DNA from 3 places in the Desulfofarcimen acetoxidans DSM 771 genome. Region 3 is predicted to be linked to each of the others. Evidence: riboswitches for the same ligand, from Rfam matches in the RefSeq annotation. Region 3 holds a riboswitch; each other region holds the start of a gene.
What was found. Region 3 has a riboswitch for cobalamin ahead of DTOX_RS02740 (sirohydrochlorin cobaltochelatase). Riboswitches for the same ligand answer to the same signal wherever they lie in the genome.
Positions count from the first base shown of each region.

Region 1 (6,335 bases), 1.5 Mb from region 3:
CTTCCAATGCTCTCATAAATACCTGGTAAACTGTGACGCTGCTTCCGCTGAAGCTATAGTTTTTGGTCTTGATCCAATTCAGATATTGGCTGTGGTCGTCACACCCGCCGCCATGCAGGGAGTCACCGATCAAACGGAATTTAACGGTGGTGCCACTGCCGCCTGAAGCTGTTTTATTCACCCGGATAATCGCCTGGTTGTATACCAGCGTGTTATTGCCGTCTTCATTTTCTTTTACCGCGGTAACTATATATTGACCGGGAGTGTCTATAAGCGAGCCGGGCAGAGTTACACTTCCGCCGGCACCGGTACTCAGACCGGTGTTCTGGCTGTTAACTAAAATCTTCGCGCCGCTGATACCTGCTACGCCGCCGCCGTCGTTTTTCACGTCAGCGCCCACAAGAGTCAGTTCCGCGTCTTCGCCTTGCGTAACGGTTACATTGGTTTCCTCAAACCAGGCGTTCTGCATACCTGCAAAATTTGCATTGTAATAATATACTATACGGTCGCCGTTTTTAACGAGAGTTGAGGCCAGCTTGTCACCGGAAAGCTCTTTACCCGCAACTTCGCATACCCAGCCCGCGCCCTCCGCCGTATTGCCATTGATAGCAATGTCGGGGGTGAGATTTCCTCTGGCGCAGGTGAAGGGTATTTTGGTGTTGCCCTGGTTGAATGCGTCGATCAGCGCGTGAAGGACGGTATAACCTCCGTTATTGTACTCAACATAGCCTGCCGAAGCCAGGTCGGTGGCTTCACCGGCTTTATAGCTAACCTCTTGTTTGTCCCGCAGGACGCTGTTCAGGGATACCGCGCTGACGGTAACCTTACCGTCGGACTGTTGGTGCTCTGTTAAAGCCGGCAGTGTAATGCCGGTAGTGCTTTCCGTTACATCAAAGGTACCGGTTGCCGTCAGGTATCCGTTCCGGCCGTAGTAGTAAATATACCCCTGGCCTACCGGCAGGTAATAGCTGCCGTCTTCGTTGGCAGTCATCGTTTTGCCGCCGGCGCTTTTGATTACCAGCCGGCCGCCTTCCGCCCCTTCAAATGTCACCTTGTTGGGCGCTTTTTCACGGGTTACCAGCAGGGTGTACTGCACGGGAGTTTCATTGCTGTAAACTGAACCGGCAACCGTAATGGTGTTCTCCCCTTCATTTAAGGAGATTTCCTGGGAAATCCCGCTGCCGCCCAACGCTTCACCGTTCACTGTCACGGCGGTGGTTACCTCGCCTTCCGTTAATGGACTGGCGGTGATGATGATTTTGTCCGTGCTGTAAGGAACCGTGGCTGTAAACTCATGCCTGGTGGACAGGAAGCCGTAGCCCAGGTCCTCCTCCGCGACAGCCCGCAGCTTGCCGTGCTGGAAGTTCATATCCTGCGTGCCGTTAACCGGATTTATTTTTATGCCTGTGATGTAGGGATACTTGCCTATGCCTTCGTCAAACACCAGCCGGAAGGTGTAGGTAATGGGATAGCCCTTTTCCGGATCCAGCGGCGTTAAGGTCAGTTCACCATAACCGACGTCGGGACCGGTAACGGCACCGATTAAAATCCCCGATGCTATGCCGTTGTCGCGTATAGGCATATTTGTCTCCGTAACATTGCCTGGATTAGACTGGAACCAACAGCGCGCTTTCACACTGACATCATTATTTTTAGGGTATATATACACACTAAGATTATTATTTGAAATATCAATTCCCGTGATATTAAGCTGGGAACTGTTTATTCCTTCAAGTGGAGCATAATTAGGCCCGTAATAATTGTAAAATAGCTCCTTCAGAGCGGCGTATTCCAATTTTGCCTGTTCAGAGGCAAATTCGTTGTCCTGCACTTCAAATGTAATGTCCGGCAGGGTGCTGAACAAAGGATTGTTTTCCCCTTCGGAAGCGTTGAAATTGGGCATCACTCCCGAGGGTGATATGTTGCGGTGCGCGTTAAGCGCGCTGCCCAGATGTCCGCAATGTATCCGGCCCTTATGGAGTAAAAATTCTCCCGGTTCGGACAACAATACACTGACCGTATTATACGAAGTGATATCGTATTGTGTGGGAGGACCCAGGCACAACCGCCCGTCCTGTGTCTCATACTGCACATATTGCGTGTATGGATAGCCGGGATTGTATATGCCCGCAATTTTCTGGATGGGGATCTCCAGTCCTTCAAAGCTGACCGACGCGGTTTCACCCAAATTGAAGGGTTCGCCTGGTTTCCAGTCCGGATTGCTTTTATTGACAATGTTGACCTGCAGGCCTTTGGCGTTCACCACATGGTACCGCACCGAATCTCCCGCGCTGACTTCGATAATGCTGCGGCCCTCTTTCAGGTTTACCGTAAAGCTCCCGTCCGGATTTGCCGCGCAGCTTGTCCACCCTTCGCCCCACCCGGTGTTATGCAGCGGGTCATGCACGCGTACCGATATGGTTCCGCTGTCCGCCGTGGGCTTGAAGGTGTAAGGCGCGGAATCGCTTTTATTTTTATCGAAATAAACGGTGTCATATTCTCTCTGATCAATATTGGTTTTGATGTTGGCTGCATTCCCAGAGTCCGCATCATCCACCACATTTACCACCACTATACCCGTGTTAATGGGGTCGATGGCGTTGAAATAATATTTTATCCCACTGGGAGGAGAGTAGCTTCCGGAAATGACATTACCCGGTGATTCAAGCCAGCCCAAGGCATCATAGGATATTTTTATAATACTGATACCTGTCTGCTTCCCGGTTACTTTAAGCAACTCTCTGCCTGGCTTGCCTGTCCACTGCTCGGACACCGAACCGCCCATCACCTCAACATGGTAGTCCGGCTCAACAAAATAATTATCTACCACACCGAGCTGCGCCTGCCAGACGCGTATGGGAAACAGGTCAAAGCTTTCCCCTTTTTTTAACACCACATACTTGCTGTCGTCCAGATTCATGTACAGGTTATCATCAATAAACCCGTTATCTACGCGGTGGCTATTGTCCAGCACGGCAAGGTCCAGGGTTATTGTCAAATCCGTGCCTCCCGGGTTCACGGTGAAACACTGGCACTGCTTCAGCCATTCGCCGCCGCCCGCCTCGTAATGAATACCATCCGCGCCGGAGGGAATATTAAATTTATAGATGTCATATTTTTCATCACCGGTGGTACCCATATAAGTCGGAGTATACTCGGTAAAAGGAATGAAGTGTGCTTTGCCTTTGCGAAAGACCCGCAGGTCGGCGCCTTTTGTAACCTGGAATGTAGTCTCAATACTCCTGGTTATTGCAACCCTTTCTGTTTTCTTTGATCCTAATACTACAGCATTGAGCCTTGACCAAGAAAAACTGCCGTCTTTGGGGCTGAAAGCGTCATTTACAGGAGTAGCATCCCAGTAATAGGGATTGCTCCCATCGCAGGCAAGAACGATGTAACTATGCTCAATATCTCCCTGTCCATCCTCCGCCCCGATCACCATTCCCGGATTTTGAATCTCTCCCTGGGAATTGCGCAGTACTATATTAAAGCCGGGCGCTTTGCCTGTCTCGGGGTCGATTCCTACTTTAATATTAAAATAGCCCAGGTAAAATGTCTGTTTGCCTTGCACATCCACTACTTCAAATGTGCCTTCGCCGCCCACTGTGCGCACGCCATCTTTTGTATAGTATACTTTAAATTTGTACTTGCCGGGCTCGGCATTAAAAATTATTTTCTTTCCAGTTTGTGTATCTTCCGGCGCGGTCACCGGCACCGGTTCACCGGCGGAATTGTATATTTCAATGGCATCGCCGGCGTTGTCGTCGATCAGGCCGCCATTACGGCTGGCAGTTTTGGGGTATTGAACCTCCACTGAACAGCTGTAAGTTGCGGCGGCCACAGAGGATTTTGCAATCTCATCCTCCGCCGGCACTACCATATCCAAATCATTGTAAGTTGCCGTAACCACGGAATCCGTTGCAGCCTCCTGATTAGTCCAGGCGCTCTGCGCCGGAAGCATGGCCAGTGCCAGTATAAATGCGGCCAGCAGCATTAGTGCTGTGTACATTGCTTTTTTCCAGTTGAGTACCATTATCCTTCCCTTTCTTTCTGATTGTGAATTGCCTTCTCTTTAAATGACCTCTGTTTTCCTGATTTTTGATAATACAATAAAACCCGGACCGGGGCTTAAAACAGTTCCCGGACCGGATTTACTGAAAATCTAAAAGAGCATGGCAACCATGCCTTTACTTATGTCTAGCGGTTGATATACGCCGGGAAATCGTGATCATCATACTCTCCGATACGCCACTGGATATAATCCCCATCCTCTAATCGGATGTCATCCGCGCCTATGACCTCGGAAATTGCCACCACATCATACTGTCCAGAGGTACCGCCCTCGCGGTATATGCGATACATCCAGCCCGCGGGATAAGGAGGCGTGTAATTCACACTATCAATTGTCATGCCGGTAACAAATGCACCGGAGGCGCTATAATTGTCAATCACATCTTCCATCATCATCCGCACCACGCCATCCATGGCCGTAACAAAGGACCTGCCAGAGTAAAAGTCATTGCCCTGCACATTGCCATCCCCGGAAGACAGCAAAGCGCCGTTTGAATTATAGACCTCAAAGTTCACATCGGCAGTGTCATCGTAGGGGTCAGCTGTGGGGCCATTCACCACTACCGTAAAATTGACATAGGCACTTTCCGGCGTACTGGCTACAATACTGGCAGTTCCAGGATTGGTACCCGGAGCAACGGTGACAACGGCATACGCATAATAAAAGTCTTCGTCTACATAAAACGGAGCTTGTTCTGCCACCGTAACGCCGCTGACACTGCCACCGACAACAGCCCACTCGACATCCTCTGCATCCTGTTCATTATCAAACCAATACGGCATCCAACTTGCATCGGCCGGAGCGGCATACAATTCAACAGTTTGTGCGTTAGCATCGTTTGCATCTACATCTGCAGTGAAAGGCACACCGTCATACGTGGTGAGATTAGGATATTCATTGGCAAAGGCGCCGCCGGCAAAGCTGAGAACCATGACGAGAACCATGATCATGGTCAGCATTATTGTACGTTTCTTAAACAATACAAAAACCCCCTTTAGCAAATTTTAATTTTCCAATCCCCAGTGTTCAATCCTTCTACAAACGCCGCTCGTGCTTGTGCCTGTCAATCCACAAGCATACGCATCACCCCTTCCATATACACAGCAAAGTTAATGCAACAAAAAAACCGCACGCAATTAAGCGGCGGATACGGTTTTTTATCCAGCCCGGTTCCGGGGGCCAATCTAATGCAAGAGTCGTCTCCTGACTTGCTTCAACGCTTTTCTCCTCCTTCTCGGCATTTGCGCCAATGGACCGGACAACTGTCCGATGGAGTAAGCTCGGCTTACAGTGGCCGTACCGTTCGGGACTCTAACCCGATTCCGTTACTCTTGCTTGGATTAAATATTCAGTTATTTAACTGCTATAATAATTATAGCAAAAAGTTCTTCATTAAGCATAAGCAGGAAAATATACTGTACATATATAAAAAACAACATAATATACATAAGAATATGAAATATTCGCCAAAAGCATTGTCAAGTTTTTTTTTAGACATACAAGTTATTTTAAGCAAATTTTCATATTACTCATGTATACTCGGCACGTACTTATTTGCGGCATGTACTGGATATTTGCTGTTATTCACCTTGAACCAACTTATAAAAGCCGGTTCTGCACTGCAAAAGTGGCTCAAATGATTCTTACCATCTCGAATAGTTTGCGCTCATTGCCCTTACTGATTTGCGCAGTTTCACTGATCAAGCGAAACTCAATGCAGCGCGTTTCGCCCTTGCTGAAAATTTTTTTAACCATTTTAATATTTACAAGATAGGACTGGTGGGACCTGAAAAAGATGGTATCATCCAGTTTCTTCTGTATTTCATTGAGGGTGATATTGACGGTGAACCTGCATGAGGGGGTATGAACATCTACTTTTCTTCCGTTAGTGGAAAACATAATGATCTCATCTTTGGAAATGAATATTTTTTCACAGCCGATTCTAAAACAGATAATATCATTAAAAAATTCAATATTTTGAGTCTCCGGCGAATTCATTTTACTACCCTCTTTGCAAACCTGCTTCGGGACAAGCCCGGGAGCTTCTACCCGTAAGGTTTCTCATGTCATTGAAATTTGCCTCCCCAAGTGAACATCCGGCAGGAAATCCGAAATAATATTTGATGCCATAGGATGTTGTCCCCAAACAAACCGTAACGGCAAATCAGCCGAGTTTGTAGCCGCCAACAAATAAAAAAGCCTCTCAACCGGTAGGGCCGAGAGGCTAAAAATACTGAATCATTAGCTTGCCAGCACTTTAGCA
Region 1 is NC_013216.1:2,105,977-2,112,311, reverse strand. It holds gene DTOX_RS09715 (cadherin-like beta sandwich domain-containing protein) at 1-4,033, opposite strand, end outside; gene DTOX_RS09710 (hypothetical protein) at 4,198-5,073, opposite strand; cobalamin riboswitch at 5,250-5,420, opposite strand; gene DTOX_RS09700 (LytTR family DNA-binding domain-containing protein) at 5,705-6,070, opposite strand.
Region 1: it holds a riboswitch for cobalamin, as region 3 does, so the genes downstream of both, DTOX_RS09710 (hypothetical protein) here and DTOX_RS02740 (sirohydrochlorin cobaltochelatase) in region 3, are expected to answer to the same signal.

Region 2 (8,745 bases), 1.5 Mb from region 3:
GAAGCCAATGACTCCCTTTAAAATGGATCTATGAGCAAATAAATGTCATTGTCTAACAGTTTTGAGAAAATGGTTTAGCCGGTGTTTCATAACGAGCACAATATTATAGACGCTATGATATTTTTTTCTGTTTTATTTTTACAGATACCATATAATCACGTACAAAATTTGCTGAGGTATTTAAAACCTGTTCCGGCTTTATGCCGGCTTTGACTGCTGCTTCCAGGGCGGAGTCGAATTTTCCCACCATAAAACAATTATGAGCATCACTGTTTATTGATACGAGGGTGCCTGTTTTGGCTGTGAGACGAGTCAGTTGATGGCAGCGAGAAGCGTTGGCGGGGCGGTTCAGAGAAAAGGAACTATTATTTATTTCTATTGCCTTACCGGCCATCTTTGCTGCGTAAACAACTCTTTCTAAATCTACGGGAAACTCAGGATTTTCCGGGTGACTGATAATGTGAACATAGGGATTTTGAATCGCGGCAATTAAGGCCCGAGTATTGTGTTCTACCGAATTTTCCTGATAACCTGTGCCGGCATGTAGACCCGCCAGCACAATATCCAGACTTTGCAGCATTTCAATTGGCAGGTCTAATTTGCCGTTAATATCAACAATATTAGCTTCAACGCCTTTTAAAATATCGACTCCTTTAAAATTACCCGGCAGCTCTAACAGTTTGCTGAAATAGTATTCATGTGGTCCACCCGGAAAATTGGGACCATGATCCGTTATGGCAATCATTTTTAGTCCTCTGACAATGGTATAATCAATTATTTCCTTAACTGTACTAAAAGCATGCCCGCTGGCAATAGTGTGGGTGTGCAAATCAGCTTCCAGAAGCATAAAATCATCCTTTATAATAAATTTTAGATTAAATATATTATAAATTGATAAAGTTAATTGCTTGTGTCGTTTTAGTTAATATATTGTAAAGGGGGACTTCTTAATATATTTTTAATTTTTCTGTAACTAAATTAAAAATAATTAATTATTATTTACCTATTGATAATATCGAATTAATTCTCTTGCTTTAAAATCTAATTAGAAAAAATAATGAAGTGGTGCTCGGAAATGATTAATGATGCACTGCTAAAAAGAGGAGGAGAAAAAATTTTGCAGAGTAAAGGAAAATGGATGCTGGCGATTGCTGCAGTGCTGGTGATGTTACTGGCTCTGGCGGGCTGTGGCGGCCAACAAAAGCAGGAAGGAGAACAGGCTTCCAATCAACAGGCAGAAGAAGTGTCCGGAAATATTACAGCAGTTGGTTCTACCGCCCTTCAGCCACTGGTTGAGCAGGCTGCCAGCCAGTATATGGCTAAAAATTCTAAGACACAAATTGTTGTGCAAGGTGGTGGAAGCGGTACAGGTTTAACCCAGGTAGCTTCCGGAGCAGCGGATATTGGCAACTCCGATATATTTGCTGAACAAAAGGATGGTATTGATGCCTCGCAGCTGGTGGATAATAAGGTGTGCGTGGTAGGTATGACTACCGTAGTAAACCCAGGTGTAACTGTAAATAATCTGACAAAACAGCAGTTAGTAGATATATTCACAGGGAAAGTAACTGATTGGAAAGATGTGGGCGGTTCCGAGCAGAAGATTGTAGTGATTCATCGCCCCAAAGGATCCGGTACCCGTGCTACTTTTGACTCTTTTGCTCTTGGTGGAACAGATGAAACTGCACCGGGTATGGAGCAGGATTCCAGCGGTACAGTGCGCAAAATGGTTGGAGAAACTCCAGGCGCTATTTCTTATCTGGCCATTTCTTACGTGGACAATAGCATTAAAGCATTAAAGCTTGATAGTGTTGAACCAAGTGTAGAAAATATTGCTACCGGTAAATATCCGGTATGGGCGTATGAGCATATGTACACCAAGGGTGCCCCCACCGGTGTTAAAAAGGCCTTCTTGGATTATATGTTAACTGATGAGGTGCAGGGCCAGTTAGTGGAAAAATTGGGTTATATCCCGATTACTGATATGAAAGTGGAGCGGGATGCCAAAGGCAATATGACCCAGAAATAGGTTCCAAATGATTTAGTAATGGATTGTAGGGGGCGGATGTCGGTTAGCAAACTGAGCCGCCCCGTTATTTTATTAGAAAGAGGTATTTTTATGTCCAAAAATTTTCCCCTGGCCATTGAAAATAAAGAGTATTCCAGTTCAGGGCCAGGTTCACTAGGTCTTACGGCAAAAGGTATACATATTCATAAAAGATATATTGAATACTTTGGACGAACAGTATCTTTTTTGGCCGCGGCACTGGTGATTGCATTAACTTTAGCTATTATTTTTTTTATTGGTCAAAAGGGCTTGGCTACCTTTACAGTAAGCGGTGTTAATGCGTGGAATTTCCTTTTTCAAACACAATGGATGCCGGATCGGCCGATGGAGCAAGGAGGACCGCTGGTGGGTTCTTTGTCCTTTATTATAGGTTCTCTGTTGGTTTCTCTGATGGCAGTGGCTGTCAGTGGTCCTTTAAGCGTTATCGTAGCGGTGTTTATGGTGGAAATTGCCCCAGGCTGGGGGCAGAGGGTATTGCAGCCGGCTATTGAAATTTTAGCCGGAATTCCTTCTGTTGTTTATGGATACGTGGGCTTAAGTCTCTTGGTGCCTTTCATACGTAATTATATGGGGGGAGAAGGTTTTAGCCTTTTGGCCGGTTTTATAGTGCTTTCAATTATGATCTTACCCACCATAATCAGTGTCTCTTCCGACAGTTTGCGTGCTTTGCCATCTCAATGGAAAGAGGCATCCTTAGCTTTAGGCGCCACCAGATGGCAGACAATTAGTATGGTTTTGGTGCCTGCCGCACGTTCAGGCATCATTACCGGTGTTGTTCTGGGTCTGGCCAGAGCCTTTGGTGAAGCACTGGCTGTTCAGATGGTGATCGGTAATACAAGGCAGATCCCGTATTCCATTCTGGACCCGCTAATGACTTTGACAAGCGCCATCACTATGGATATGGGCAATACTATTATGGGTTCTTTATGGAATAACGCCCTCTGGTCAATGGGATTGCTCTTACTGATGATGTCATTTATGTTTATCCTAATCATTAAGTTGGTAGTGAGAAGAGGGGGAATGATCCGTTGAATGCTCGTTCAGCCGATCGTGCCGCTACCCTTATGTTTTGGTTAGGTGCGGCTGCAGTTCTGGCAATTTTGGCACTGCTTCTTGGATATATTCTCTGGCACGGTTTTCGAGCCATTAGCTGGGACTTCCTCACTGCGCCGCCCCAAACAATTATGGCCGGTGGTGGTGTAGGCCCACAGATCTTTAATTCCTTTTATTTGCTTTTTCTTACCATGCTGATTACTATTCCTATTGGACTTTTAGCCGGCATCTATTTAGCCGAATATGCCGGGGCGGGACGCCTTACCGAGTATATTCGCCTCTCTATGGAAACCCTTACTTCCCTTCCGTCTATTGTGGTAGGGCTATTTGGATTATTGATATTTGTTAATCTAACAGGTTGGGGGTATACCTTAATGTCAGGCGCCCTGGCTCTGGCTGCAATAAATCTTCCCTTTATTGTAAGAGTTTCTGAAGAAACCATAAGAACTGTACCTGTTGAGTTGCGGGAAGCCAGTCTGGCGCTGGGGGCTACACGCTGGGAAACTATGTGGAGAGTAATATTGCCGTCTGCTTTTCCTGGCATAGTAACAGGCACCATCATCGCAGCCGGCCGTGTTTTTGGTGAGGCGGCGGCCCTTTTGTATACTGCCGGGATGAGCAGTCCTGTTTTAAATTTCACTGATTGGAACCCGTTAAGCCCTTTTTCTCCTATTAATCCTTTTCGGCCAGCTGAGACTCTGGCTGTGCATATTTGGAAGGTTAACTCAGAATCCCTTATTCCCGATGTGCGTCAGGTAGCTGACGGTTCTGCTGCCGTGCTTATTCTGGTAGTGCTTTTCTTCAATATTCTGGCCCGCTGGCTGGGTAGGTATATTCACCACCGGTTGACTGCAACTTAGAGGCAATTTTCTCTCTTTTTATTAAGGAGGTCTTGAATTGAAGAAAAGAAGAAAAGTAGACAAACGAAACAATTTGCCAGGAGAGGCAAAAAAAAATAAGTGGGGCAAAATGAAATTTTTAAATTGGTCATTAAAGGATATGAAGTTTTTAAAATCGGCGGTACGGTTAGCGGACATACAAAATAAATTGACGGTTTTAAGGTGTTTATTTGGCAAAAAAAGTCATAAAAACTGTGCTCCCGCAAAGGTTATTGCAAAAAAATTCGATAATAAGCCTCTTAATTACAAGGGAGTAACTTTTATTGATAAGGTTAGCTTTCAGTTGCGTATATTGCTTCTAATGACGATGCTAGTTATTTTTGTTATGAGTATATTGGGCATGGTCGCATATTGGGAAGGAAAACAATGGCTGCAAAAATATACTGATGGCCGTTTAACCTCATCAGCCAGTAATATTTCGGAGAAAATAGACCTTTTTACTACAACCGTTGATAGTCGTGAATTGGAGCGTAAATCCGGATATCTTTTGAATTCTGAGGCCACCGGCTTTATGCGGCAGGGGCTGAATGCATGCTTGATGATTATTGATCAGCAGGGAAATGAGGTATTGTCTTCCGGAAGAAATCAACAGCGTATAACTTTTACTTCTGATTTAGAAGGTAAAATGTTTTCCAGCCGTACCGGTTTATTTACGATAGAGGTACAAAAAGAATTGTGGCGGGTGGCCTATCAACAAATTCCCGGAAAGAATTGGGTTTGCGTAATTGGAGTACCGGTAGAACAGTATTTATTGCCCGTAAAGCAATTAGGATTGTTAATCATTTTCGGTGGTCTGATTACAGTGCTGGCAACAATATTAATTTGCGCTCTGGGTGCCCGGAAGTTTGCCGGTCCGCTAAATGAATTAATCGATATTATGTCTTTAGCCGGGGAAGGAAATTTGACTTTACGGGCTAGGGAGACAAAAGTTGGCAAGGAATTATCTCTTTTAGGCAGTGGCTTTAACCGTATGCTTTCCCATTTAGAAATGTTAATCAAGGATTTTAGCCTTACTTCGGGAGATTTGCATCTTGCCAGTATGCAAATGCACCGGGTTGGAGAAAACCAGGTCCGGTTTGCTTTATCTGCTGAACAAAGCGCTGAAAGAATGGATTCAGTAGTTAAAAATGTTAAAGGTCTGGTGGTGGAAGCCGAAACATCTAGCCAGGAAATGATGCGGTTGGTGGAGGAAGGTTTGCTGGGACTAAAAAATATAGTGGATAAAATTAAGGGTAATTGGCAGTTGTCTCAGGATAGTTCTAAATCCATGCAGTCCTTAACAGTACATATTCAGCAGATTGGTAATATAGTAGATATAATTAAGGACATATCGCGTCAAACACATTTATTATCCTTAAATGCTTCAATAGAAGCTGCCCGGGCTGGGGAATATGGACGAGGTTTTTCCGTGGTTGCCGGAGAGGTGCGTAATCTGGCCGAAGAAACCGGAAAGGCCACAGGGGATGTAAGCCGTATTATCAGTCTAATCCAGGAAAGTACTGCCAGGGTTTTAGAGCAGGTGCAGTTAAGTGAGGATATGGCCAATCAAGGCGTGACTGCTGTGTCGAATACTGAAGACGCACTTGCCGGAATGCATCAGTCAGTTATGCATACGGGAAAGCTTGTGGATTATATTGCCAATAATATTAGACAAATGGATACTGAGGTAAATGAGACTGTGTATTCAGTGCGTTTAATAGCCGGTACACAGGAAGTAAAAGGTGAGGTTGAAGGACAAGTTTCTTCCCGTGAGGTGGCCCATTGGGCCGGACGGCTGGCCGAAATGGCTGTTCATGCGCAAAATCAATTAAAACGTTTTGACATCACCAATGAGAAAATGAACCATATAAAATGATGCATGTGTTAGCAGCAGGTGTTTGAATTGGAGATGTGCTTAATGCCAAATATTCTAGTTGTAGATGATGAGCAAAATGTACTTGAAATAGTCCGATTTAACCTGGAGCGTGCAGGCTACAAGGTGATAACGGCTAAAGACGGCAATATTGCGCTTGAATTAGCCCGTTCAAGAAATCCTGATTTAATCGTATTAGATTTGCTAATGCCAGGGCTGGATGGTTATTCCATATGCCGGCTGCTGCAGCGCGATCCTGCGACCAGACGAATTCCCATAATCATGCTTAGCGCAAGGTCAGATGAATTGGACAAGGTTTTAGGCTTGGAAATGGGAGCGGATGATTACATAACCAAGCCTTTTAGTCCTCGGGAACTGGTAGCTCGGGTCAATGCCAGATTAAGGCGCGATAAAAAAGAAGAATTCATTATTCCAAGGGATAGCAAAAACATTATCATGAGGGGTAAATTGATTATTGATAAGGAATGTATGTCAATTGAACTGGGTGGCAAAAAACAATATTTAAAGGCCAAGGAGTTTGAGCTGTTGTATTTTTTGGCTTGCCAGCCAGGTAAATATTTCTCCCGATATTTCCTATTGAAACAATTTTGGGAATTTGATGTTTCTAATGATTCCCGTACTGTTGATGTACACATAAGGAGAATTAGACAGAAGTTGGAGATACTAAATGCAAACCAGCAATATATTGAAACTGCACGTGGTGTTGGATATCGTTTTATAGAAACAAATCTCTAAGGTACTGTAAAAATTACCCACACAATTAAAATGAGTTATTCGAGAAAAACAGCATTTCTTCCTTCCTCTTTACTCCTAATGCCTACGTCATATGTTTTAAACACCAAGTATAAAAGTTTTCTTCTCCGTGCCACCGAAAGTTATTCTTATGAATGTATTGAAATGTTATAGAATTTGTGCTAGAATTTTTCAAAATATATGATAAAAATATTAGAGTCTTATTTCCAATAAGCTAAAACTTCATAACAAGCTGGAACAGGTGCATTATTTTGAGAAGATAATGCTTAAAAAGGGAAGTCGGTGCAAATCCGATACGGTCCCGCCACTGTGATGGGGAAGGATCTTATGTAATGCCACTGGGTGTTGACCTGGGAAGGACTAAGATCTTGGTGAACCTAAGTCAGGAGACCTGCCTGTTTTATTAAAAACAAACCTACGAGTGATGGGAATGTGGTTAGTTTCGTGCTGAGTCATAAAATATTTTCTACAGCAGGGATTTACCCCGGACTATAGGTAGGCCGGGTTTTTTAAATTGCAATTTATGGGTATAGGGAGGAAAATGTTTTGTTAGAGGAATTACATTTGTTTAATAAGCAGATCTCTATCCAAGGGATAAATTTTTATGTCTATAACAAAAATACATTTCTTGTTTCGTCTGACAACCCGCTGAAAGTGCTCAGTTCTGCTGTCTTAGGCGGAAATTTACGCCAGGCGTATCACATAATCAACCATTCTGTTAATAAAAACTATAATGGAAGTGATCCGGAGCAGGATTTAAGACAGGTAGCTGAAGGTTTGAATTTAGGTCATGATGTTGTTGGCATGATGACTGCCGTAAATGTAACCCACACCGTATTAAGCTGTGGCAGTCAAAAAGGTCTGGCAGTGGCGGCTCTTTGTACTGTTGGAGTAAGTAATCCAGGGGTTGCGGGTGTTCCTACCGCAAAGCTGCAAAGAAATATTCAACCGGGCACGATCAATACTATTTTATTAATTGAAGGCAATTTAAGCGTGCCTGCGATGGTTAATGCGGTTATAACGGCAACCGAAGCCAAGACAAGAGCTCTGTTTAAATCAAAAATAAGCTTGCTGGACGGTGAATGTATAACCGGTACAACCTCGGACGCCATAGTGGTTTCCTGTACCGGGAGAGGTGAATTGCAGCATTATGCCGGGACTGCAACTGACTTAGGATATTTAATTGGGCGTACTGTGTACAATGCGATATCGCAGGGAGTGGATGACTATATCTCGTATAATGAAGGACTTAATTTAGAAAATAAAATTGATTTCCTAAATTAATAAATTTAACCAAAACCAGCCAGAATTCCCCCACCTTTAAGTTGGTGGGATGAATGGCGGCCTTGTTTTGTGTACTAATAAGATGTTTGCCAAAGCCTCTATGATGTGGCAAAATATAATCAGACGCAATAACGAAAGGTTGATTATTATTGAGCAAACTTGATGCAAATAGCCAATCAGTATTCTTACTCACATATCATCTGATTTTGGTAGTAAAAAAGCAGCTATGGAAAGAATATTTTTGGTCGTAAAGTTTTTGTCTTCTAACTACAGGTGGTGCACCCATTGAAGTAATTAAGAAGTACATTGAAACCCAGGATGAAAAGAGGTGAATCATTTGCAAATTGTCTACCGGTTTGAAATGCGTCCGACCAAAGAGCAACAGAAAAAAATGTTTCACACACTAAAACTTTGATGGTCAAAAATCACTACCTAGCTAAAAGCATTCATGATGCTTCATGGGGTACATTCAGAAACTTTGTGGAGTACAAATGCCGCAAATACGGTAAAATATTTTTCCCTGTCCCTCCGCATGGCACTTCCCAGACTTGTCTTTGTGGCGCTAATGTGCCAAAGGATTTGAGTGTCAGAGTACACCGATGCCCTGCTTGTGGACTGGTTATGCCCAGGGATTTGGTGTCAGCCATATTAATAGAACGCCGTGGCTTAGAAATGCTAGCGGCTTAGATATGTACTTGTAGGGCGGGGGCCGCCCGAAATCATGCCTGCTGGAGGCCGTGTAAGACCTATTGCTCTTTGTAACGGTAGGCCGTGGCTGATGAATCAGGAAACGCTCGTTGATGTTCCTTTGGAAG
Region 2 is NC_013216.1:2,071,252-2,079,996, forward strand. It holds gene DTOX_RS09580 (phosphatase) at 113-847, opposite strand; gene DTOX_RS09585 (phosphate ABC transporter substrate-binding protein) at 1,118-2,029, shown strand; gene pstC (phosphate ABC transporter permease subunit PstC) at 2,120-3,100, shown strand; gene pstA (phosphate ABC transporter permease PstA) at 3,097-3,981, shown strand; gene DTOX_RS09600 (methyl-accepting chemotaxis protein) at 4,019-5,875, shown strand; gene DTOX_RS09605 (response regulator) at 5,918-6,628, shown strand; cobalamin riboswitch at 6,869-7,059, shown strand; gene DTOX_RS09610 (adenosylcobinamide amidohydrolase) at 7,193-7,930, shown strand; partial or broken gene DTOX_RS22150 (transposase) at 8,143-8,262, shown strand; gene DTOX_RS22155 (RNA-guided endonuclease InsQ/TnpB family protein) at 8,345-8,617, shown strand.
Region 2: it holds a riboswitch for cobalamin, as region 3 does, so the genes downstream of both, DTOX_RS09610 (adenosylcobinamide amidohydrolase) here and DTOX_RS02740 (sirohydrochlorin cobaltochelatase) in region 3, are expected to answer to the same signal.

Region 3 (8,745 bases):
TAACTTCTGAGCAACATAATTTTCCCCCCAACAAATTCAATAATATACTAACATCATTATTTTTTTAACAAAGCATCCCAATCGGGCATTGGAGCATCCATACTCTTACTGTACCACCAGATAACTTTATCTCCCGTTTTCACCTGTTTTTGGCTGGCGGAAACTCCCGGAACTTCACCGTTAACCATATACATCCAGCCTGACTGTCCTTTATTACGGCAACCGGCAATTTCCTCAACAAAACCTGAGAACCCGCTGGACACTTTATAAGGCAGGGAGGTAGCGTCCAAAGCACCCAACGCCGTGGTGTCCCATATATTTTTGGAGGTTACGGTAACGCTGCCAGGCGCATAGAGCAATTCCCCCTCCTTGCCAACTACAGCCATGCCAACAGTGCGGGAAATCTCCTGTGAACTGTCCGGCGCCGCAGCATTTTTATTTAACTGTCCGGCGCTATCTTTATTTTCGCTAAGCCCTGAATTGTTATTTTTATCAACAGGCTTTGTTTTAATATCTTTGTCCGTTGCTTCGCTTTCTTGAAACGGCATAGCATCACCTGTTTTTAGCTCCGCTTCTTGTTTTGCCTCTGTTTTTTGCTCTCCGGCTTTTGACGCATCGCTAGCCGGCAGCGACTTGCTTTCACCCGTCTGGGTGGTTGTGTTATTTTTGAATTGTGCAGCAATCTGGTTTCTGCTGAATTTATTTGCATAAATAGACGGGCCCAGAATAGCTGCTAAAATCACCAGTGTTAGTGTAATATAGATTATTTTCTTTTTCAGAATCCCCACTCCTCATCACAAACCAACTAAGCCGGTTATAAAGAAGTCTAAACACAAATAATTTTTATTTAATCCGTTGCGGCATGAAACATGCCGCAACACATATTAATATTCATTCAACATCCTAAAGATTATAACCGCACACTCATCCCGGCCGGCAGCAACATCAGGACGAAAAGTTCCATCAGGAAAACCTTTTATGAGACCTTTTGATGAAGCTGTGAACACACTGTCTCTGGCCCAGGAGTTAATCTTATCTATGTCGGCAAACCACATTTTTTCCTGGTCAGACTCAAGTTTCATTGCGCGCACCAGAATTACCGCCAGTTCTTCACGGCTAACAGTGTTGCCCGGCCGGAAAGTGCCGTCTTCATAGCCGGTAATCAAACCGGCTGCCTGAGCTGCCCCAACCGCCCCCGCGTACCAATCATCGGCTTGAACATCCTTCAGAGAGATAGCAGAGCTTTGATCTGTGGATATGCCTAAGGCTTTAACCAATAAACTGGTCAATTCTGCCCTGGTCACCTTTCTTGACGGTTCAAAGTGTGTAGCATCTATACCGTCAACAATTCCGGCCCCGGCCAGATTTTCTATATAATCTTTAGCCCAACTAGAAGAAGTTTCGTTTACATCAGCAAAGGTCTTCAAAGACTCGCGGGCAAAAACCGCATATTGTCCTAAATGCCGCAGCTTGGTCAGGACTAAACCTTTATCCAAATCCACAACAGCAGGGACAGATACCCACTTGCCGGCAACTTTATCGTAATAGGCCAAAACCAGTCTATCCGGCTTAACCAAAGGAGGCATAACCAGCTTAAAGGTTAATGTCGCCGGCATAGTAAAAACAGTATCTTTGGGACCAAAATCGTAAATTGCTGACACCTGACGAAAACCTGACGGTGCGGCAGTTTCCTGCTGATTGCCGGCAGCTGCTTCCTTAACGTTTATTTCCATATCCTTATTAAGTGACTTAGCCGGAATAACCAGAGCCAGTTCCTCTTTGGCATCCAACAGGACAGCTCCACTGTCCGCTTCAACTTTTTGTGTTAACTGTACCTCATTCTGATCCAGTTCCTTTTTTAATGTTTTGAGCAAAGCCAGATTTAAAGGCTGCCTGCTGCCTACTACAATTACATTATTAATCTCGTCGTCCTGAACCGATGCATCCAATGTATTTTCTTTTTCAATGTCTTGAGGATTAAGCAGCAGGGCTATCTGCTCCAGCGCTGCCAGAGCCTTTTCCGAAACCTGCAATGCATCTGGAAGTTCTTTATTTTGCTCAATGAGGCTAGTTGATGAAGCAGCTGCCGACTGATTGCCCCCGGCACCTGCAGATCCTTTTAAGAGACTGTCCCAACTAGGTCCTGATGAATTCATATCCGTACTATACCACCAGATTACCCTATCCCCCTCTTTAACCACTTTATCAGAAGCAGTAGTCATAGGCACAACCCCGTTAACACTGTACATCCACCCGTTCATGCCGCTGTTAGCCAGCCCATCAATGCTCTTAACAAAACTGCTGTCGCCTACATAGCTCAAACCTGTGGCATGGAGTGCGCCCATAGCAGTAATACCCCATTTTGAAGTTTTATCCAGGATAACACTGCCCGGTCTGTAAATAATTTCGTCGTCCTTTCCCACTATCGCGATATTAACACTGCACCGGTTCTCAGACGAGCCGCCTCCTGGACCGTCTCCGCCAGGGTTACCGGTACCGTCCTGAATTAAATATGCATAAAGTGCTTCAGTGGCTCCAAAAACATTTTTAGATGCGCCAAAGCTGCCATCGGCATTCATTGTGTTATTCATCAGATAAGATACCGGAGTAAATTTTTTGCCATCAACAGTTTTTGTCCATTCAGCACCTTGTGGATCTATATTCAATCTATTTAAAGTTATGATTAGCTCAGAATTATCTACAGCAGGGTCATCATCTTTTGCGCTAACGCTGCCGTCATCCCGCTGAAGGGTTTTCAGATAATTCAGACCTTTATTTATTGCTGCCTGAACATCTGCCTCACCGGCTTCCGGCAGATAGCTGAGCGACCGGATAGCCTGTGCTGTGGAAAGGAAATCAGGGTAGTATTGATCAAAGATTTCTCCCCAGGAACCGGAAGTATCCTGCTTAGATAAAATATACGTTTTAGCATCGCCGGTGTTAAGCCCGTCAAGCTTTCCGGCTTCACCAAGGGCTAAATAAGCCCACATATCGCTGTATACGCTGTTTTCAAAAGAACCTTTACCCGGATCCTCTGCTTTTTGCCGGTCTGCCAAAAGTCTAATCAGCCTGTCCAGGCGTCCGGCGTCACCCCATTTGTTCACTGCCTTTATGCACTGAGTTATAGTTTTCGTCCGGGAATTTTTCACCCATTTTGAAGCAGTCCCTGTATACTGGTCAAAAGTATATCCCAGTGACTTGAGTGCCAGCAGTGTTTCAGCAGAGGAAAAGGTGCTGTCACCTTCTATACGGACTATGGCCGCCGTGTCAGCATCTTGCACGTCGTTAAGATAGGTAAGACCACCCTGTATAGTCTTATAAACATCGCTGCCTTCGTTCTTCGCCTCAGAAAAATAACTGAGTGCCGTAATAACCTGGGCAGTGGTATCAGACTCTTCAAAACCGCTTGTGTACTGTGAGCCCCAGGCTACACCGGCGTCTTGACCCCAGGAGTTCTTATGAATTTCTTTCAAATTATCAATAAAATTAAATGCCTTTGTCTGGTCAATATTACTGATTGCTCCAGCTTTTCCGAGAGCATTCAGAACCATAATATGGTCAAACATATTTGTCCCGAAACTGCCGTCACCATTTTGTTTGGCTGTAATCGCACCGGCCAGAACATCAATGTCGGTTGAAGCTTTGTCAACAGCATAAAGAGCCGTAAGTTCTTTGGACAGATACACAGCGTCCTGTACAGATGAATCCTTTTTAATGGACCGCGCCGTACTATTGGCAGAAAGCATTATGCTGTCTTTGAGGGATACACCATTATAGACCCAACCGCCCACTGACAGGTCCTCCCCCGATTTTGCCAGTGCCTCAACACAGCGGTAATCGAAACTCCAACCGTTTACATCATAGGTCATGCCGCCGTTTTGATATTTTGTCTTAAAAAAGTTTACAGCATTATCAATGGCACTCTGCACCTGATTGTAAACATCGCTGCCGACAGTAATGTCTTCTTTAACTGTCGACAAAGCCTGCAGCGGCACCTTTGTCCCATATTCATTGGCATAAGGGCCGAAACTGCCGTCATTATTCTGGGTTAAGCAAACATAATTTATTAAATTAACATTATTTCCCATTAAGTCGGCTAAGTTTTCGATTTCACTTCTTAAACTAGTGCCGTTTATGCTCCATTTCTCACTTGACAAATCCTGCCCGGCCATAGCCAGCACATAAGCGGTATAGCCATCAATTTTCTCTCCCGCCTTATACTTATCGTTAATAAAATCAACTGCTTTTGCCGCCATTTCAGCAGAAGTATATACAGCCTCTTGCCCGTTTGCTGACTGGCTGGTTAATCCGGAAAACTGAATAATGTTCAGGATAAAAAATATCATTACTGATAACGTTATGAATTGTAATTTTGTGTTTTTTCTCCTCATTATCTAATATCCACCTTTCCCATAACAAGTTCGCAACATCTTTAATTATCTCTAAAATTAGCAATATTTAATAAAACAAATAATTTTAAACTTAATTGCAACCAATACAAAAATAAAAATCCCGATCCACAAGTGAATCGGGATTTTATGGCGATGCCGGCAAAAATGGCATAAACATTAAAAACCACCTCCTATCACACGTAGATATGTGGCAATAAAGAACAAGGCAGTTTTCCTGGCTTAGGATCATCGTAAACCTCACGTCTTCCCGGGAATATCCTGTCCCAGTGACATAGTGTGAGGCTCCTACCCATTACAGTGGCGGGACCGCGCCGGACTCGCACCGGCTTCTCTTTTAAGCTTTATCATTCAGATAAAGCTCCCTGCTCCGGTTATGAATTTATATTCCTAATTATTTTTTGATTATTCATAATATCACGTTATGGCTGTGTTGTATATACCATAAAAAGATCATTTGTCAGAAGAGCATATTTGATTTAATAATATAGATTCTCGACATAGATTATCCGGAAGTATGGACACAATATTTGATTTATGATATAACTTTACCATGAATTAAATCACTCAATCAGTCTAATGCCAGTTGCCTTTTAGGAAAGGCACAGGGAACCAGGTGAGAATCCTGGACGGTCCGGCCACTGTAAATGGGCAGCCAACTCCCGATAAGCCACTGGGAATATTCCCGGGAAGGCGGAGTATGGCGCTATTTCCCATAAGTCAGGAGACCTGGCTGGCATTATCCAAAACGCTTTCCGGGGAAAAGTGTGCGGTCTTAGATTTCTGTATTCATCAGACGCTAAAACCTTAGCACCCCTCGGGAGAGCTAAGGTTTTTGTTTTTAATTTGGAAAACAGGTGCCCCTTCCCGAGGGACAGGGGTTAAAAGGGAAGCCGGTGCGAGTCCGGCGCGGTCCCGCCACTGTAACGGTGAGCTGCCTTACAAAAGGAAAAGGGAACAATCCATTTGGAACCGGCAAAATTGCTTGCCACTTATTCTGAAAAGGAATGTTCCAATCTTATGTCACTGGGTATTGACCTGGGAAGGCGTAAGGCAGCAATGACCCGGAGCCAGGAAACCTGCCTGTTTTCCCCAACGTTAGGCCTTGCGTGGATAAGGGGGTGTTGGACTTGTATCTAATAATATCAATACTTCCTCCTTAGAATCTGAATAAACTGACTGACTTACTAACTAACATTCAGAAGGAGGATCTATTTATGAAACGGGCCATTAGTTTGAGCAGCGTAATACTTGTATTATTTTTACTGATGGGGTGCAGCAATACAGGCAAACAAAATCCTACCGCACAAAACACTAACCCGGAAACCGAGAAAAAAGCCATTTTGATCGTTAGCTTCGGAACCACTTATGAAGATACCCGCAAGCTTACAATTGAAGCGGTGGAGAACAGAGCTAAAGAAGAATTTAAAGGCTGGGATGTTAGACGAGCTTTCAGTTCCCATACGATTATTAAAGTCTTGAAAGAACGCGATGGAATTGAGGTAGATACACCGGAGCAAGCCTTACAAAAATTAAAAAATGACGGCTATACTACTGTTGTGGTGCAAATGTTGAATATAATTCCAGGCGTGGAATACGATTACATTAAAAAAGTGGTAGACCAATACAAAAACGACAATTCTTTTAAAAAGATCTCGTGCGGTCTTCCCCTCTTGTACTATATGGGACAAGAAAACGAGCCAAATGATTTTATCACTGCACTGGAAGCACTAAAAACACAATTACCGTCTTCAATGAAAAACGATGAAGCGCTTCTCGTGCTGGCACACGGAACGCCTCATCCGGCCAATGCCTATTATACAGTACTGCAGCACACAATAAACGAGCTGGGCTTTAAAAACACCTATGTATATACGGTGGAAGGAACGCCGACGCTGGAGGAAGTAATTCCGCAATTAAAAGCTAATAATATCAAAAAAATTACTTTGATTCCGTTTATGCTTGTAGCCGGCGACCATGCCAATAACGACATGGCAGGTGAAGAGAAAGATTCGCATACGAGCCAGCTGAAAGCCGAAGGTTTTGCAGTGGATAGCTATCTTCACGGTCTTGGCGAAAATAAGGAGATTCAAAACATTTACATGAATCGTATAAAACAAGCGATGAATGAACTTAATTCAAAGCCTGCCGGTGAAGAAAAATAGAATTATTTATACATCCCTTGATTATGCAAGTATCCGAAATCTCAATTAATTGAGATGTGAATTTATATATTAATATAATTATCAAGTAAGTGAAAGGTCAAAATGCAGCATGAATTAATTCTGTCTCACAGAAAAAAAGAAAAACGAAGATTTCTGGTGCTGATTATACTGGTTATTTTCCTGGTCACCGGCTGCCTTATCTTTACCGGCCTGGGCGTTATCAAAATACCCCCTTGGGAGATAACCAGAATCATTTTTTCTCTTTTGTCGGCTGACAGCAAGACAGTTGCCGGCTTGGACGATATTCACCGGGCAGTAATACTGGATATCAGGTTGCCCAGAATATTATCGGCTGTTCTGGTGGGAGCCGGGCTGGCTACTGCCGGGGCAGTCCTACAAGGTCTCCTGGTAAACCCTCTGGCTGATCCCTATACCCTCGGTGTATCCACCGGCGCGGCTTTCGGGGCTGCGCTGGCCATATTTTTCGGCATTTTCCTTCCCGGAAGTTTAGCTATGCTGACCGTGCCCCTTTTTGCTTTTGCAGGGGCTATTGTTGCTCTGGGAGCCGTGTACAGCCTCGCCCTGGTTAACGGCACACTGGCAGTAACCAACCTGATCCTCTCGGGGGTTATTGTCAGCGCCATACTGTCCGCAGCTGTCAGCTTCTTAAAAAGCATGGCCGGCGAAGGAGTCGGGTCGATTGTATTCTGGCTGATGGGGAGCTTTGCTTCCAGGGGCTGGCATCATGTATTATTGTGCCTGCCCCCTGTCGCAGCCGGATTACTAATCTGTTATTATTACGCAGATGATCTGAACATCTTGAGTCTGGGAGTCAGCTCCGCCAGGCAACTGGGTATTGATGACGGAAAGGTCATTACTATTCTCCTGATTACTTCTTCCATGATTACCGCGGCCTGTGTTTCGATTTCCGGAATAATCGGCTTTGTAGGGTTAATCGTCCCTCACCTGATGCGCATGATTGTGGGGCCGGATCACAGAATACTGATCCCCGCATCAGCGCTGGGAGGGGCGCTTCTTCTTAGCGGAGCGGATACCATCGCCAGAAACCTGCTGACTGCGGAGATTCCGGTGGGTGTTCTGACCACCCTGCTGGGTGGCCCGTTTTTCTGTTATATTTTTAAAATTAAAACAAAAAAACAAATGTATTAGGAGGAACTTTGAAACAAGGGGTTCTGATAAAAACTGACAGCCTGACCCTGTGTTATGGAAAGTACACCGCACTTCAGGAAGTCAGCCTTGATATTCGTGAGGGAGGTTTTTACGGCATTCTCGGGCCTAACGGCAGCGGCAAAACAACCTTGATCAATATTATGTGTGGTGTGCTGAAGCCTTCCTCCGGCCATATCACCTGGAACGGCAAGGAATTGAGTTCCTGCAGCCGCCGGCACATAGCCCGCAGTTTCGCCGTCGTGCCACAAAACTGCTCAATTAACTTTCCCTTTTCTGTGCTGGAAGTTGTAATGATGGGGCGAAAACCTCATCTGGGACGCATGGGCAGGCTTTCTCACAAAGACCTGGAGATTGTATACAATTGTATGGAACATTGCAGTGTTTTAGAACACGCACAAAAAGCCATTACCAGCTTAAGCGGCGGAGAGAGACAACGGGTGCTCCTGGCCCGTGCTCTGGCTCAAACCCCACAAGTATTGTTCCTGGACGAAGCTACATCTAATCTGGATATTTCCCACAAATTGGAGTTGCTTAAACTAATTAAGAAACTAAATACGGAAAAGGCAGTTACGGTAATCGCCGTACTGCATGATTTAAACTTTGCCGGCATGTTTTGCGAATATTTAGTATACATGGATAAAGGCCGAGTGATTTGCGAGGGTCCGGCAAACCTTGTTTTTAACGAAGAAATGATAAATAAGGTTTTCCATGTTCAGGTAGAAATAAAGAAACATGCGGTTACCGGCAAGTATAATCTGACACTGCTTCCCGATCTGGAATAAAAGGAGAAGTATCATGAATAAGCAATCCAAAATTATTTCTGTTTTTCTAGTAATCTTCATAATTACCATACTGGCCGGATGCGCCCAAACCAAGCCCGCGTCAACACCCGACAATATTATGGTGGTAGACGATTTGGGTAAGGAAGTAAAGCTAAAAGAACCGGCGAAGAGAATTATATCACTTTACACCGGGCATAC
Region 3 is NC_013216.1:570,581-579,325, reverse strand. It holds gene DTOX_RS02760 (stalk domain-containing protein) at 1-17, opposite strand, end outside; gene DTOX_RS02755 (DUF4430 domain-containing protein) at 57-788, opposite strand; gene DTOX_RS02750 (S-layer homology domain-containing protein) at 885-4,391, opposite strand; cobalamin riboswitch at 4,600-4,792, opposite strand; cobalamin riboswitch at 4,977-5,160, shown strand; cobalamin riboswitch at 5,248-5,510, shown strand; gene DTOX_RS02740 (sirohydrochlorin cobaltochelatase) at 5,627-6,574, shown strand; gene DTOX_RS02735 (FecCD family ABC transporter permease) at 6,677-7,744, shown strand; gene DTOX_RS02730 (ABC transporter ATP-binding protein) at 7,753-8,547, shown strand; gene DTOX_RS02725 (ABC transporter substrate-binding protein) at 8,561-8,745, shown strand, end outside.